Regions from separate parts of the Marinococcus sp. LNHM5E3-2.1 genome, predicted to be linked through region 3. Evidence: riboswitches for the same ligand, from Rfam matches in the RefSeq annotation. Region 3 holds a riboswitch; each other region holds the start of a gene.

Region 1 (5,843 bases), on a different contig from region 3:
TTGGATAAAGGGGCTTTTTCCCTTTACCAAAGATCTGAAGGGACACGCCGCCGCTGGCTTCTGGAGCTGGACAGATAGAAAAGCGGAGGAGCCTTGTTCAACCGCGACAGGTACTTCTCAGACGTGCAGGGCAGCCTGCTGCCCGGAACCGGATGGAAAGTAACCCCGAGCGGTTAGGCTCCGCAGCTGGACAACGAAAAGCAGAGGAATCCTGTTTAGCGGCGCGGGCCCCAGAGCTGAACAAAATCCGGAAAAGATTCACTTGTCAAAAGAGAATTTTTCCGGATCTTCATCCACGGCAATTAGTATATTATGTTCATCAAGCTTTTCGCTCAGATCCCGGGCTTCTTTATCATCGTATCCAAGCTTTGTTAATCGTTCATAAATATCGGACGCACCGTTGCGGAAAAACTGTTTCACGAACTCCACCGGACTTTTAACGTCTGCCACTGTATCACTGACTTTCAATTCTTTTGCAGTCGCTTTTTCCGCCTCCAGAGCCAAAGCATAAATCTGTTCCCTTTGGATGCCCTGCATCTTTAATTTATCTACAGCCTTCTGTGCTTCTTCTACGGTTACAAAAATACGAGCGGTAGGCAATAGTTCCCCCTCCTTGCAAGGAATATTACCACTCCGCCCGTAAAATGAAACAAGGAATATTTATCCTCCAATATATCTCTGGTATAACGACCTTGCTTCTACTTCCCCGGAAACTCCGTGAATGATGGCTCTTCCGTCTTTAAAAAGCACCAGCCGCTTATTTTCAATATTTAACACCAGCAAATGCTGATTCGCTTTGGAGACGTGCTGCTTATGAACGTCCGCCGTCCGCTCGAGCGATACCTGCATGTCTGGAAGAGGCTTCACCTGCACCGCATCTCTGCCGCACAGCGTTTCAGCCTTGCTTCTCCCACTCCATGCGAGCGCCGGATATGCTGGTGACTCCCCGCAGGAAGGACAATGCTTATCCTGCAGCGAGTTCACATGAATGGAAGAGCTTTCATTCGACCATACATCAAACGACCACAGTGTCCCGCGGAGCTGGTCAAAGGAATGGGTAAGCAGCTTCATAGCTTCGGTCACCTGAGTGGCGCTTACGAATTGAACAGCCGGAGCTATAATTCCCACCGTATCACACGTTTCTCCTTCCATCGGAATGCCCTTCATCAGGCAGCGCAGACATGGCCCTTGCCCCGGCCTCACGGTATAGCTCAGTCCGTAGGCGCCCACACAGGCTCCGTAAATCCACGGAATCCGGTGCTTCAACGCTGTATCATTAATCATCAGCCGTGTCTCCATATTATCGAGTCCGTCGATAATAAGGTCTGCAGGCATACAATTTTCGAGCAGGGCCGGATCTGCTTCCCCCACAATGATTTCAATAGAAGCATCACTCCGAATATCAAGCAGTCGTTTTTTCGCCGCTTCTGCTTTTGGCGTAAAGGCCTCTGCGTCCGCTTCCGTATAAAGCTGCTGACGCTGAAGATTGCTTTCCTCCACATAGTCACGGTCAATCAACGTTAATTTTCCGATCCCCGCGCGTATGAGAGTTTCGGCTGTTAAACTCCCGAGAGCTCCGGCACCTACTACTATGACGTGAGCCTCCTGCAGCCTTTTCTGTCCCCTTCGGCCGATTCCGTGAAATAACCGCTGCCGGGAAAAACGTTCTTCCGTATTCAAATACTGAGGCCTCCTAAAGGGCTGCTCGCCTGGGCGTAGAATTTTTTATCTATGCGCCCTGCTTCTGCGCCAAGCGCTCCGGCCCTCACTGCCAATTTCATCGCTTCTGCCATTTTTACAGGATCGCCCGCGCCCGAAACGGCCGTGTTCAGCAGGATACCATCAGCGCCGAGCTCCATGGCATAAGCAGCATCCTTCGGACTCCCAATGCCTGCATCTACAATCACCGGGACTTCCGCCTGTTCAATAATGTGGGACAGGTTGTAAGGGTTAATGATTCCAAGCCCCGTGCCTATAGGAGAGGCTCCCGGCATCACTGCATGAACCCCAAGCTCCTGAAGCTTCCTGGCGAGCACAACGTCATCGGACGTATAGGCGAGGACAGTAAACCCTTCGTTCAGCAGCTGTTCTGAGGCCCGGAGCGTTTCCACCGGATCCGGCAGAAGCGTTTTATCGCAGCCGATCACTTCTACTTTAATCATGTCACACATATTGGCCGCCTCTGCCAGCTTCGCGGTGCGTACAGCTTCTTCAGCTGTTTTGGCCCCGGCTGTATTTGGCAGCAGCCGGTACTTTGAGACATCCATCTGTTCAAATGGATCAGGCTGGCTGCTGTCAAACAGGTTCATTCTGCGAACGGCGAAGGTCAGTACCTCTGTTTCCGATGCTTCTACAGCCTGCAGCTGGGTCCGGGCGTCTTTATATTTCCCGGTGCCGAGAAATAAATTCGATTCAAACATCATATTGCCGATACTAAGCATTTGTTCATCCGCCTCCTACAAAATGAATAATTTCGATTCTATCCCCGTCCATTAAACCTTCCTGCTGGTGAAATTCTTCAATTACAATAGTGCCGTTGCGCTCCACCACTGTTTTTTTGTGGGCGATCTGAAGCTCTTCAAGTAAATCGGCTACCGTGGTGCTGTTCTCAATATTCTGTAATTGACCATTAAGCGTGATCTGCATGAATAATTCCTCCCTTTCGTATTTGAGGGTCTACGGCAAACAGGTGCTTCCAGTCCTCGCGAACGCTTTCCCCCTCGATCCGGTCAGCCATCCAGCTTCCGCTCAGTGCTGAAAGCAAAATACCGTTTCTGTAATGGCCGGTCATTACCCACAAACCCCGTTCGGTCTGTCCCATATATGGCAGCCCGTCCCCTGTCTGCGGCCGGACACCGCTCCAAAGCCTGTCAATATTCGCATGCTTCAGCCCCGGCACTAAATGCACAGCTGCTTTCATCAGCTCCTGTATCGAAGCTACAGTGACCCCTGTACTCGAGTCGCCGGGTTTTTCTGAAGCGCCTATAAAGATTTCCCCGTCCTTTTTCGGAACAATATACACCTGCGGAGTGTGGAGGGTGTGTCTCAAATTCTCCCGGGGCATGCGTACGGACAAACACTCCCCTTTCACCGGATAGAGGGTAAACTCCTTCTCATCCAACAGCTCCGCCCCGGCGCTTCCCCCGGTAAAAACAACTTCTTCCGCTTCAACAACTCCTTCACTTGTTTTCGCACCGTAAACGCGGCCATCAGCTTCCAAAAGACGATCAACTGAAGTATTTTCCCGTACAATTGTCCCGCAGGCCTTTGCTGCTTTGGCAAGAGCCATTGTCCATTCATAGGCACGAAGCTGGCCGTCTTTTGGAATGGACCAGGCGCCCCGGATATTTTCGGAAAGCGCCGGTTCCCTGCGCAGTGCTTCATATGGCGAAAGCCACTCCGCGCCGTAGTCGCGCGTGGTGCGTTGATAACTTTCTTCTTCCGCTGTCTCCCATACAGGCTTCAGCATTCCGTTGTTCACGTAGGAAACGTCCATTCCGCTAAGCGCTTCCACTTCAGGGACCAGTTCTTTAAACAGCTCCCGGCTTTCCAGGGCGAATTCCTGAAAAAGGCCAGACCCTTCCCATTCGGACTGGGCTCCGAGCATACCGGCAGCCGCTTTTGATGCTCCGGAAGCGATGGTTTCTTTTTCGATGACCATCACACGACGCCCCCGTTTGCTTAACTGATATGCAAGCGAGCATCCCTGTACCCCTGCGCCCACAATAAGAACTTCTGTATCAGCCTTCATTGTCATCACTCCTTAACCGGATTCTGAGCTCTTCGGCTGCTTTTCCGGGTTCTGCCGCATCATAAAAATATGCAATGGCTGCCACCCCGGACGCTCCGCAGTTTATACCTTCTACTGCCTTGTCAGCATCAATTCCTCCGATGGCAATCACGGGGAGGCGGACGCTTTCCGCCACAGCTTTCAACGCCCGAACTCCGCGCGGGGGGCTCCCAGGTTTACTGCCTGAGGCAAATACATGACCAAAATACAGCCATGATGCTCCCTCCTGTTCACTTCTTTTCGCTGCCTCTACAGAGTGTATCGACTGCCCCCAGCTTACAGATGCCGGATAGATTGTACGACGCTCCGGCAGGTGGGTACCGGCCAGCCCGTATGCAGCAGCAAGCTCCGGTTCATCATTTATGATCAGCTGCGCGGGGGCAGTTCCTTCTTTTAATGCCAGCTCGACGGCCCTTTCCTTTTCACGCTTTGTCCATTCAGGTGCCCGTATATGCACATAATCGACGATTCCTGTGAGCTCCCTCGTTTTCCCCCACCACGCTGCCACCGTTATATCCGGCGGCGATACCGCGTGTATGCTCGGCTTCGGTTTGTCATTCATAAAAAACCTCCTTCCAGAAGGAAGGAGGCTGCCCGTTAAAAGGTTCAACATGGCTGCTTCCCTCCGCTGGCTCTCCAGATCAGGTTCAAAGGGTTCCGGATGTTTCTCCGGTCTCAGCCTCAGCAGGCACCCCCAGCAAATATAATATTTTCCACAAAAAACCCCGCTTTCATTTAGAAAGCGGGGGAGATAGTCGTATTGGCATCTCTTCCCCACTTCCCTCCGCTGGTATAATCCAGATCAGGTTCAAAGGGATCAGCTTTACGCTGTCTCAGCCAACAGGCACCCCTAGTGGTTGGTATTATTTATATCATAACGCGGTACTCTTCTTCCGTCAATTCGATGCGGAATTTTATGCCTGGAAAATCGACAGCACCACCCACAGGGAAGGAACGCTTAAAATAGTCGTCACCAGTGTAATACTCGAAACAAGCTGGGGGTTGGAATCAAATTGTACAGAAATCATTGCCATGGTTGCTGCACTCGGCATCGCTGTTGAAACAACCAGCACGGTCGTTAACGTGTCGCTGGTCTGCAGCAGCAGGGCAATTACGTAAGCGAGAGCCGGCGCGAATACAAGCCGTAAAAACGTACCTGCACTAACAAGCTTCCAATCCATGCTTTTGACGGATATGCGTGCAAGCTGCATCCCCAGGATAATCATAACCACCGGTATTGCAGCGCTCGCGAGCATATCGAGGGCTTCATAATAGGTCGCTCCGACCGGTATCCCGGTCAGCTGGAAGACAATACCGGCGAGCAGTGCATAAAATACCGGCATCCGCAGTACCGTCCGGAACGCGTCAGCCGCATCCATATTGGCACTGTTTGCGATATAGACGCCTACAGTATTCATCAGCATCGTCTGAATGACCATAAAAACGATAGAGTAGGCAAAGGCTGTATCACCAAACGCAAAAGCAATTAACGGAGCACCGTAATTGCCCGCATTCATAAACACGGTAGAGAGCATCATGCCGGTTTCGTTAGCTTTCGGCCATTTACGCACGTAGGACACTAATTTGATCAGCCCGGTCATAACCGCTAAAAATACCAGGGAAAACAGAGCCATCGACAGCATATCGCTGTTCAGCTCTCTTTCATAGAATGTCCGGAAAACAAGCGCAGGCGTCAATACATAAAGAGCGACAGCCGACACCGGCCGAATATCCACTGCCTGTCTTTTCTGCAGCAAATAGCCAATCGTAAATATTAAAATGATTGGGATCAATACATTGATCAGCACACCCATGCGGAGCCCTTCCTTCTTTCCTCAAATTTAATGCCTCTTAACGCTGGCCGCTTTTTCTCAGTAATCGTGCCGCAGCATCTGCTTTAAAATACGTTTTTCTTTACGTGATACAAGAATATACAAATAATCACCGGCCTGGATTATTGTCTCACCAACCGGAGTGACCAGTTCATCGTCCCGGACAATCGCGCTGATCAGCGCAGATGCGGGAAATTCAATGCTTTGGAGCGTCTGCCCGA
Region 2 (5,843 bases), on a different contig from region 3:
CAGGTGGATGACATCATAACCGAGCTTGAACGCACTGAAGGAGTTGCAAGTGTTGATACAAGCGGTGGACTGGACGAAGTATTCGAAATTTCGCTGGACCAGGAATCGCTTGAAGACAACAACGTGACCCAGTCTGACGTCACTAATGCCGTTCAGGCAAACAATATTACGCAGCCGGGGGGAACGATTACCTCCGGAGAACAAACGTTGACGACCCGTACGGTCAATGAACTTGGCGGAGTCGAGGATTTGGAAGAAGTGGCGGTCGGCCAGGATGAATCCGGGGATACGGTTACTGTCAGTGATGTAGGAGAAGTGGAGCGTACCACTGAGGAACAGACAGCCTACACTGAAGTGAACCAGGAGCCCGGTATTCAAATGACCGTGCTGAAGGAGTCAGATGCCAATACGGCCCAGGTCTCCACGGACTTTAACGATACGCTGGACGATCTGCTTGAGGAAGATCAGTACAATGATCTCGACACGACGATTATTTACGATGAAGGGGATTACGTTCAGCAGTCCATTAACAGCGTAGCTCTTGCATTAATTGCCGGCGGTGTTTTCGCCATGGTTGTTCTTTTCTTCTTCTTAAGAAACTTAACGACACCGCTCATTATTGGTATTGCGATACCATTTTCGGTAATTGTGACATTTGCATTTCTTTACTTTACCGATGTGAGTTTAAACTTAATGACGATGGGCGGTCTGGCTCTTGGGATCGGGATGCTTGTCGATAATGCGATTGTTGTTATTGAAAATATATACAGGCACCTGTCGATGAAAAAACTCCCTAAGCGGGCAGCTCTAGACGGTACAAAGGAAGTGGCCGGAGCGATTACAGCTTCGACCTTGACGACAGTAGCTGTCTTTCTGCCAATCGTCTTTATTTCCGGTATTGTCGGCGAGATTTTCCAGGCCTTTGCTTTATCAGTAGCCTTCAGTCTGCTTGCTTCTCTGCTTGTAGCTGTCACGGTTGTGCCGATGATTGCAAGCCGTGTGCTGAAGCCGCTGCCGGAAGACAGGGAAGTAAAGCGTGAAAAATCCAGGCCGATGAGATTTCTGGACCGTTCGATCCGCTGGGTCCTCGGTCACCGCGCTGTCGCTCTGCTGTTAACACTGCTCCTGCTGCTTGGCGGAGCCGGCGGCATTGCCCAGACCGGGGTGAACTTTATCCCGACGACAGATCAGGGCTTTTTCACGATCAATGTTGAAAAAGAAAATGGCACAAATCTGGAAACGACCGGAGAAACGGTCGACGAAATTGAAAGCGTGCTTGAAAACCAGGATGAGATTGCAAGCTATATGGCGGTAGTCGGCTCGGGCGGCAGTGGAGTTGCAGCCGGAGGCGGTGGAAGCTCGGGATCCAATGAAGCTTCTATTACAGTTACAATGGAGGATCTCGAAGACCGGGACATATCGACCGAGGAAATGATTGAAGAAATTGAGTCCGATGTGGAAAACACGGACGAGCAGGCAGATATTTCGTTATCGTCTTCTGCAGCCATCGGCGGCGGAGAAGCAAATTCCGTGGAATTTACGCTCTCAAACGAAAATGAAGAGCGACTCGCTGAAGATGCAGACGCAGTACAGTCGGAGCTTGAAAGTGAAAACACGATTCGGAATGTAGAAACGTCAGATGAAGAGACTGCTCCGGAAATTCAGGTGCAGATTAACGAAGACGATGCGCAGGATAATGGCCTGACGCCGGCTGAAATCGCGCAGACGGTAAACAGTACTACAAGCGGGGAAGTGGCGTCGACAATCCAGACGGATAATGAAGGCCCGCTGAATGTGAACGTGCAGTATGCAGAGGATTCCCTTGAAAACCAGGAGGACCTTGAAAGTCTGCAGCTCGCTACTCCGGAAGGAGAATACGTCAGCTTAAGCGACGTGGCTGATATTGAAGAAGGAGAGGGGCCGGCGGTTATTAACCGGCTTGACCAGGAGCGGAGTACTGAGTTTACAGTCACATACGGCTCCGGAACGAGTCTGAACGAAACCTCTACGTTAATTGAGGATACGATTGACGATGTAGATACCGGAGCGGCGACTACATTGAACTTCTCCGGCGAACAGGAGCTTCTCGATGACAGCATTCAGAGTCTGGTGTTTGCCTTCCTGCTGGCGGTAGTGTTCATTTATCTCGTAATGGCTGGACAGTTTGAATCATTCAAATATCCGTTTGTGGTAATGTTCAGCGTACCGCTGGTCGTGATCGGTGTTATGCTTGCCTTGTTTGCGACCCAGACACCACTAAGTATCACAGTGTTTATCGGCTTGATTGTACTTGCGGGTATTGTTGTTAACAACGCGATTGTGCTTGTTGATTATACGAATCAGCTGGTGGAACGGGGGCTGCCGGTAAGAGAAGCCGTTATTGAATCTGTGAAAAAGCGGGCACGCCCTATCCTGATGACAGCTTCTACGACTATCCTTGGGGTGCTGCCGCTTGCCCTCGGATTTGGGGAAGGAGCAGAAATTCAGCAGCCGATGGGTATTGCAGTCATCGGCGGTCTCATCAGCAGTACGTTCCTGACGCTGTTTATTATTCCAACGCTCTATACCTTGTTTACCAAAGAAACAAGAAGCATGAATAAAAAATTCGCCATGCCGGACGGGGGCTACATGTACGGCTGGGAAGTAGAAGAACGGCGAAAGGAACGGGAAAAGAGAGAACAGGAAGAACGGAATAATAATGAAGACCAGCAGAATAATGAAGCTGCAGAACAGAGCAAGGAACCTGAGAATGTAGAAGATAAAAAACGCGAAGACTTGTCGCGGGATGAGATTCTGTACCTTCTCGAACGTATCGTCGGTAACTCACAAAATGAGGAACGGGACCGTTCCTCGAAGGATTCAGACAAAAATAAAAAATCCGGCGATGATGAAAAAAATTGACATTAGGACTGTGCGTCACGTACGATTAAGAAAAATAGTAAGGAATCCGCTAGGGGCGCCTGCGCTGAGACAAGAACCATTCTTGGTCCCTTCGAACCTGATCTGGGTAGTACCAGCGTAGGGAAGTGGAGCTTCGTTTTATACAAATACGTACGTATACGCCAAAGCTCACTCTCTACTTTCAGGGAGTGAGCTTTTTTTGAACCTAAAGCAGGATTCCTTCTAAAGGAGGATACAACGAATGCCACAAGTACCTAAAGTATTAACCATAGCCGGAACAGATCCTACCGGCGGGGCTGGGATCCAGGCTGACCTGAAAGCATTTCAGGAATGTGAAGCCTACGGGATGTCTGCTATTACGAGCGTGCTCGCACAAAATACAACCGGGGTCCAAAAGGTGGAGCATATGAGCACCAGTCTGCTTCAGGCCCAGCTGGATTCCGTCTTTGATGATATTATGCCGGATGCGGTAAAAACCGGAATGATCGCAACGCCGGATATGATCCGCACGACGGTGAACATGCTGAAAAAATACGACCTGCCGGTGGTTATTGACCCGGTGATGGTTGCCACAAGCGGCGATTCTCTGTCTGAGAAGGAGACGCTTGAAGTTATGAAAAATGAATTTCTTCCTCTGGCCGCAGTCGTCACGCCGAATATGGCTGAGGCAGCAAGCCTGACGGACTTTCAGGTCCAGACCCTCGAAGAGATGGAAGCAGCTGCTAAAAAAATTGTTGATGAATTAGGGGCCCGGGCAGCGCTTGTTAAGGGTGGCCATATGAAAGAAGACGCAGTCGATATTTTGTACGTCGATGGAGAAATTCATTATTTCCGTTCGCCGCGGACGGATACAAAGCACACGCACGGGACAGGCTGTACACTATCAGCCGCGATTGCCGCAAAGCTTGCACGGGGCAAGTCCATCTATCTGGCAGTGCAGGAAAGCAAAGAATATATTACCAATGCGATTGCACACCCCCTGGAGATCGGTAAAGGCAATGGGCCTGTCAACCATTGGGGAGTGCGCGTTCCACTCGATCAACTACTAAAATAAAGAAATGAGGGATCGGCATGAAAGCAAAGGAAGTTATAGGTCTGCTGGAGGAAGTACGAAAAACACGGCCGCTGATTCATAATATTACGAACACAGTAGTAACCAATTTCACTGCAAATGGACTGCTGTCGATGGGCGCATCCCCGGTTATGGCAAACGCGCCGGAGGAAGCAGCCGAAATGGCAAAAGCAGCGAACGCACTTGTACTCAATATTGGTACGCTGAACCGCGAACAGGTGAAGGCGATGCGGATCGCCGGCAAAGCAGCCAATGAAAAAGGCATTCCCGTTGTACTGGATCCCGTAGGGGCAGGCGCGACGGCTTACCGGACCGAAACGGCGATTGCTCTTCTCGAAGAGCTGGACGTGGCGCTGATCCGGGCAAATGCAGGAGAAATGGCCGCGCTGCTCGGCGAAAGCGGGAATGTACAGGGCGTAGACGCTTCGGGAGAAGCAGATAACCCGGAGCTTGCCAAAGAAGCTGCAAGAAAGTTTGAAGCAATTGCCGCGGTGACCGGAGTGGAAGACGCGGTCGCTCATCAGGGCGAAGTATTTATCGTGCAGAATGGCCATACGCTGCTGACCAAAGTAACCGGCACCGGCTGTCTTCTCAGTTCGATCGCAGCATCCTTTTTAACCGTTCAGCATTCGGCTGGAGCAGTAGCAGCCGCACTTGCTTATTACGGGGCAGCAGCAGAAATCGCAGGCAGTCTAACGACGAGGGAGGGCCCGGGCTCCTTTCAAATTGAATTATTAAATGCCCTCCACGCAACACAGGAAATGGATCTGCGCCACTATATCCGCGTCAAACAGGAATCATAGGGAGCTGAAACCATGGATAAAGAGATTTTGAAGCTGTATTTTATTATGGGAAGCAACAATACAGGTGGACGAAACCCGGAAGAGGTACTGCAGGAAGCTCTTCAGGGCGGTATTACGTGCTTCCAGTTCCGCGAAAAAGGCCAGGGGGCACTGCCTGAAGAGGAAAAATGGAAGCTCGGCCGGAAGATGAAGGCCCAGTGTGCTGCCTTTAATGTTCCGTTTATTGTTAATGACGATGTGGATATGGCGATCCGGCTCGAAGCAGACGGGATTCATATCGGACAGGAGGATGACCCGGCTTCTAAAGTTAAAGAACGCTGCCCTTCCCGCATGGTGATAGGGGTATCCGTGCGCACTATTGAAGAAGCACACCGGGCGGCTGCAGACGGGGCGGATTACCTGGGCGTAGGCCCGATGTTTGCGACTGATACTAAAGAAGATGCCAAAGCTCCAGTCGGACTGGAGGGCATCCGCCGGCTCCGGGCGGAAGGCATTGCTCTTCCGATTGTAGGTATCGGCGGCATTGACGCCACCAACGCTGCTGATATTGTGGAGGCCGGAGCTGACGGAGTGTCATTGATCTCTGCGATCAGTCTGGCAGACGAGCCGGAAGATGCTGCAAGAGAACTTCGCAGCCGTTTGAATGGGCCGGCAGAAAAATAGGAAAAATAGAAGAACCGGCGGGTCAGTACAAACTTCCCGCCGGTTCTTTATGTTATATATGCTTCTGTAAGGTTTGTACGACGTGCTGTAATGTTTCTTTTTCTCCTACATTTCCCGGAAAAATTACATAGGGAATACCAGGAAAGCGGCTTTTCTCATCTGTCTGCCAGACGGGGACACCGGGAGCAATCTGCCCGAGCACTTCTGCTTTTTTTACGAGCAGCCCCTTCGTGCCAACATCGCTTGATGTAATACCGCCTTTCGCAACGACAAATGCCGGCTGTGAAGCAGCATTTTTCACAAAGTTTGTTACTGCATCGGAAATTTTTACGGATAGAGCCAGCTCTTCTTCTTTTCGGTTCGCTCCTAAGTCAATGCGCTCCCGGGAAGTGTAGACGCATACC
Region 3 (5,843 bases):
GGCTCTCCGGATAATCGCCAGTTCCTCCCGCAGTTGGGGGAGAAAACGGTAGGCGGCCATCATTCCATAACCAATATTTGGAGGCATATGCCATTTTTGTATCAGGCTTATCACTAAACTCACGGGAGAGGTAGTGAGAACAAAAAGAAGCGACCAGGAGGCAAACACCATTGCCCGCAAACCGAGCGAGATCCCTGTTTGAATATTTTCAAGAGCAACCGGCATTTGGAATACGTAGAAAAGAACTGTGGGTCCTCTTTCGTCAGGAAAAACAACCTGAAGCCATATAAAGCTGAACCCAAAGAGCCCAAATGGAAGCATAAGTACGAGCAGCAGCTTTAACGGCACTTTTCCCAAAAAGGCGACGGCAGCAACCGTTAACAGCAAAACGGCAAGCGGGCGCCAAATATCATAAACGAAAATCATGCAGAAAAATACGGTGAAAAGACTTATCAGCTTCAGCGTTGGATGTACGTGCTGCAAAAAAGCGTTCCGAGTCTGGATTTCTTCAAGCATGGCTTACTGCTTTCTTTTTCTTTAAGCTCATAAGCTTTACTACCGGCGGGCGGACACCGATTTTAGCTAAATCCATACTCCCACTGAAAAATGCTTCCACGCCGTCATCACAGGCAAGTGTTCGTTCCGCCAGCGCCAAAACCCGTCCAGCTTTTGTATAGACCAGATCCATATCATGCGTCAGCCAGAGAACCGCTTTTCCACGTCGCCGGCACTGCTCAAGCACTTCAAATAAAGCATCGGTATTTCGCTTATCAAGACCAAACGCCGGCTCATCCAAAATTAATATGGACTGGTTGTTCGTTACCATGACTGCCACCGAAAGGCGCCTTTTTTCTCCCTGGCTGAGCTGAAATGGATGATTCTTTCGAATATGTCCGAGCTGAAATTGAATCAGCAGTTCATTTGTCTGCTGATCAATATCTTTCTCGCACCACCCTTCCATTTCCATTCCGTATCGTATTTCTTTTTCCACGGTTTGTGCTACAAACTGATGCTCGGGTTGCTGAAAAACAATTCCGAAGGTTTTAGCAATTTCGTACGGCTTCAGACTGGCAATATCTTCTCCGTTAACATATATAGAGCCGCTTTTAAGAGATTCCCATCCAGTGAGGACACGTGCGAGCGTGCTCTTTCCTGCTCCGTTTGCACCGACTAGAGCAGTCATTTCCCCGGGGTACAGGGAAAAAGATACGTTTTCGAAAACCGTTTGCTCGCCATAGGCAAAGGCCGCCTGCTTCACCTCCAGAACAGGTGGTTCAAGTGAAGGATCACTTACCTTTTTCGGCTGCGGCAGAGATGCAAGAACTGCTGCAGCGGAATAATCCGCTGCAAACCTCTCCCATTCCAATAAAGTAATGGGAAGAGCGGATTTGGGATCCTCTGACTTTTTCAGTAATTTCTTTCCGGCTTCTGCAGGAGCCGGCAGCCATACTCCTTCTGCTTCGAGTACAGCTGCATGAGAATTGAATATACGTGCCGGGCTTCCATCCGCAGACACCTGGCCATCGTGGTTCAATACGATCACCCGGTCTACCCACTCCATTACTTCATTTAATTGATGCTCAATCAAAACCAGTGTTTTATCACTATCTGCTGCAATGCGGCCAAGAAGCGAAGCCACTGCTTGCCGGCTTACCGGATCGAGCTGGGAGAGCGGTTCATCCAGAATCCATATCCGCGGATTCACAGCAGCTAAACAGGAAACAGCTATTTTTTGCTTCATCCCGCCGGACAGTGTGTCGATACGGGCATCAATGCAGTGAAGCATATCTGTAAATTGTAAGGCTTCGTGTATGCGGGCCTCGATATCACCTGCAGGCACCCGCAGATTTTCAAGCGTGAATACAAGCTCTTCCCGCACGGTCGGCATGCAGAACTGGGTATCCGGATCCTGGAACAAAAGCGCCGCCTGCCTGGCGGCCTCCGTAATACTTTTCACCGCCGGATTTTCCCCAAACACGCTCAGACCGCCCGAAACCTGCGCCTCCACAGAACGCGGAAGAATTCCCTGGATAGCGAGAGCAAGCGTACTTTTGCCTGAACCGCTCGGACCGAGCAGCAGCACGTTTTCCCCAGTACATATTTCTGCTGAAAAACCTTCTATCGAAGGCTTAGCAAAAGGGTACGCAATGGTCAATTTGTCTGCGTAAATCATACAGCATCCCTCTGCTGGCCGAGACGGTATTGACGGCCAAGGGCAAAGCGGTCAAGCACTCCAGTCTTTACCAGCGCATCCGCAAAGCTTTTCCCTGCCCATCCGGCTAAAAGAGCGCCGCTTATAAGCATTGTTACCAGCATAAATACAACAACAGAACCTGCGTACTGGCTGAATCCATAAAGGGCATACTGGGTTAAAAATGCAGCAAACGTTCCGGCCGACCCGGCAAGCATTAATACTGGCAGACGGAACACCCGGTAGAAAAACAGAGCGAAAATCAATTCTGCAGCGAGCCCCTGGGTGAAGCCGAGCACGAGCACTGCTCCTGCACTGACAGACCCCGCCATAACTTCAGTGCCAGCCGCAATAAGCTCTGCAAGCAGCGCCGCTCCCGGTTTTTGAACGATATAGGCACAAATCACAGGCGCAAGGATCCAGAAGCCCGCCATCAGGCCTCCTCCAACTGGGCCGAAGATGCCGGTAACCATTTGTCCCAGCAGCACCCAAAGAAGATAAAGGACGCCGAGAACTGCTGAAATAAACGAGATGACGACAATATCCCGGAGGTTTAAGCGTTTGTTTATCATTAGACTTTTTCCCCGTCTGTTAACGTTCTGGCAAAGGGCCAGTCTTTTGCATAATAAGCGTCCTCAAAAAACATATACTCAAGCTGGCACCCTTCCATAAACAACGTCCGCCAGCGCTGTTTTTCTTCTTCTGTGGCTGTTTCTGCCAGTTCATCAAGGCGGTCAATATATTTATACATTTCCCTTTCCTCACGGTCCCCGTAAAAACGAATCCAGTCATTGAACGGATGGGTTTCGTCCGGCTGCACTTCCTCCATCAGCCTTTCACCCACATACAAATACACCCACGGGCAGGCAAGCGTTACCGCAATTACATCACCAAGTGTTCCTTTTTCGGCATGGTGCAGCATGTGAAGCACGTAATGCTGAGATACCGGAGCAAGCGCATAGCCCTGCAATTCCTCATAGCCCACGCCCGCCTGCTCACACAAATTATGATGCGGGTGCGTTTCGCTGTTTAAAACAAAATCAATGGTATCTTTAAACATAACCATGTCTTCTCTTGACGTACACTTTGTTACCCCAATTGCTTTTGCCTTGATCATGGCGTTTAAGTATTCAAAATCCTGCTTCACGTAATGGATAAGAGATGCTTTTGGGAGCTCCCCTTTCCCGATACCCTGTACAAACGGATTTCTCCAGCAGGCTTCAAAAATGTGCTCTGTGTCCTGCCATAAAAGCTCTGAAAATTTCATTGTAACTTCCTCCTTTAAATTAGGAGGGAACCACTACGGGCAGTCAGGACCAATGGGGCAAAAAAAGCCACTCCATTGGTGGAGTGGCTTAGAATAAACGTCCTCTATGGCAAAGCTTGTGCTTTTGAAATAGACGTATTCTGCCGTCTCCACTTTCCTACGCTGGCCTTAACCAGATCAGGTTCAAAGGGATTAAGGTTAGTCCTTATCTCAGCCGCTTTCGGCACCCCTAGTGGATTCCCTATTAAGTTGTCTACACTTTATCATATTATGTCAGGAAGTCAAAGGTGATTTTTATAATCCGCCTTCTCCCTCTGAGCAAAAATCTGCATTCAAAAACCCTGCAGGCCTATGCCAGCAGGGTTTTTCTGCATATTACGCGCGGTTCGCCACAGCCCGCGTTTCCTGATAAAAACGTTCGAATTCGGCTACGACATTATCAAGAAAATCAATCGTGCCCTGATCTGTTAAATCTCCGTTTTCATTCATTTTTTCATGGACGGCTCCGATCAGTACTTCATTTCCAGGCAGTACTTTTGCACTCATACCGGGAGCGCTCAGAATCTGGCGAAGATGCATCTGCGCTTTCACTGTGCCCAGGCCTCCAAGAGAAGCTCCTACAAGCATGGTTGGTTTGCCGGCAAAGTCGTAATCGACCCGGGAGTTCCAGTCAAGAGCATTTTTAAGCACGCCGGAAATCGAACCGTTATATTCCGGAGTGGCGATAAGCACGGCGTCCGCTTCACGTACAGAACGCTTGTATTCCTGCACATAGTCCGGAGCGTTGCTTTCCTCATCCTGATCATAGTGCGGAAGATCGCGGATATCTAAAATATCAATATCCATGATGTCACTGTAACGATCCTGCATGTACTCCACTAACTTTCCGTTAAATGATTCCTGGCGAATACTTCCTACGATAGCTGCTACTTTCATTTGAACTTTCATCCTTTCGTGTTGAACTTCATTTATATATCATACACGCACGTTACTGGCTGTTTCAAGTTATCTGCTTACTTTTTGTAAGTGCCTGATGCAGAGCTGTGTTCTTTTTCTGCACACGCTCCTCCCAGTATTCCCTGTCCCAGTCCGCAAGCTGTTCCGGAGCGACCGCCTGCTCCATGTAACGGGAAAATGAATCCACTTCCTTTAACACAGACGGATCTCCTGTTTTCACGAGCATCGTCAGTGCTTCCATGCAGGCTCCCATTACCGAAATATCTTCGTAACCGTACAATCTCACCTGATAAAAGCTTTTATATAAATACTCCCTAAAGGGTTTTACAGGCATGAATAACCGCAGCTCATTCTGATTGTCAGCGAAGTATTGGTCATTTTTGTGTTCATGGCTGAGTTCGGAAAGCAGTGCCCCAATACGGTTGATGCAGTTCGCTGCTGTGTGTGGATCATTGATTGCAGGCGAAATGGCCCGCAGCGCTATTTCTACAATTTTCTGCATGGAGAATTCGATGTCCTGAACATTGCTTCTCTCTTCTCCTACTAATAAAAAACTTCTCAATATTTTCGGGGATAAACTATGCTTTGACCAATAGCGAAATAAAGGCTCTCCCTGATGAACGTAGTCTCCTACCTGGAACAGGCATTCGACCACGGCTCCCTGCTGCCTGGTCCATTCAATCAGTTCAGGCATTTTCACCATATTGGTATACCCCGACCGTTCGGCATAAACGATTGCTTCTTCGTCATTTCGAAAATCATCGCTCCATTCGCTGAAGCTGTGCACCCCCGAATAAGTGTAGGCATCCCGGATCACCCTGGAGGCATCAGATCTTATATGGCTGATCAAATGATTCACCTGCAGCCACTGGGTGGAGTGATAAATAAAGATAATAAAAAAAGCCAGACAGCCAAGCGCCACAAGAACTGTCAGCATTGGCATCAAAATTTGGCTACTGCCTTCGCTCGAAAAAAGCAGCATATTTACCAGAGTAAATAATACCCCAAACGTAAATACCCCAAGTGTATGCTGCGTCGTCGGGCTTTTCATGAAATCCTGCAGAGCCCTTGGGGTAAACTGTGTGGCATACGTGGTCAGAACGACCATAATCGAAGAAAAACTTATGGTTGTCAACGTCAGCAATGCCGTCACTAATGCACTGTATAAAGAAGTAGCAGTGTTATTTTCCACGATCAGCATAGAAGGCATATTATTGTAAACAGGCCGCAGCACCTGCTGATCCATGATAGAAGCGCCTATTACTATTATTAAGCTAAGAATACCGTAGCATCCTGGAATAAACCAAAACTTGTCCCTGAGTTGTACATACCATTTCTGTTTTTTCATGATTTACCTCCATCTCTGTCCTGCAATCCCGCCATTATAAAGGAAATCCTCAAACAATGCATTTCTTATACGAATGTTTT

Evidence for each region. Region 3 has a riboswitch for thiamine pyrophosphate ahead of tenA (thiaminase II). Riboswitches for the same ligand answer to the same signal wherever they lie in the genome.
Region 1: another riboswitch for thiamine pyrophosphate. It lies ahead of ACTRXH_RS11185 (thiamine phosphate synthase); the one in region 3 lies ahead of tenA (thiaminase II).
Region 2: another riboswitch for thiamine pyrophosphate. It lies ahead of thiD (bifunctional hydroxymethylpyrimidine kinase/phosphomethylpyrimidine kinase); the one in region 3 lies ahead of tenA (thiaminase II).

Annotation. Positions count from the first base shown of each region.
Region 1 covers NZ_JBQLIB010000009.1:46,821-52,663, reverse strand. The annotation lists gene ACTRXH_RS11210 (general stress protein) at 259-600, opposite strand; gene ACTRXH_RS11205 (ThiF family adenylyltransferase) at 661-1,680, opposite strand; gene ACTRXH_RS11200 (thiazole synthase) at 1,677-2,441, opposite strand; gene thiS (sulfur carrier protein ThiS) at 2,446-2,646, opposite strand; gene thiO (glycine oxidase ThiO) at 2,630-3,751, opposite strand; gene ACTRXH_RS11185 (thiamine phosphate synthase) at 3,741-4,352, opposite strand; TPP riboswitch at 4,394-4,496, opposite strand; TPP riboswitch at 4,553-4,652, opposite strand; gene ACTRXH_RS11180 (AEC family transporter) at 4,705-5,604, opposite strand; gene ACTRXH_RS11175 (potassium/proton antiporter) at 5,662-5,843, opposite strand, start outside.
Region 2 covers NZ_JBQLIB010000009.1:61,367-67,209, forward strand. The annotation lists gene ACTRXH_RS11255 (efflux RND transporter permease subunit) at 1-2,901, shown strand, start outside; TPP riboswitch at 2,943-3,042, shown strand; gene thiD (bifunctional hydroxymethylpyrimidine kinase/phosphomethylpyrimidine kinase) at 3,143-3,955, shown strand; gene thiM (hydroxyethylthiazole kinase) at 3,973-4,776, shown strand; gene thiE (thiamine phosphate synthase) at 4,789-5,439, shown strand; gene ACTRXH_RS11275 (four-carbon acid sugar kinase family protein) at 5,492-5,843, opposite strand, start outside.
Region 3 covers NZ_JBQLIB010000001.1:145,482-151,324, reverse strand. The annotation lists gene ACTRXH_RS00795 (energy-coupling factor transporter transmembrane component T family protein) at 1-516, opposite strand, end outside; gene ACTRXH_RS00790 (ABC transporter ATP-binding protein) at 509-2,173, opposite strand; gene ACTRXH_RS00785 (ECF transporter S component) at 2,170-2,763, opposite strand; gene tenA (thiaminase II) at 2,763-3,458, opposite strand; TPP riboswitch at 3,596-3,699, opposite strand; gene ACTRXH_RS00775 (NADPH-dependent FMN reductase) at 3,834-4,394, opposite strand; gene ACTRXH_RS00770 (DUF2254 domain-containing protein) at 4,459-5,763, opposite strand.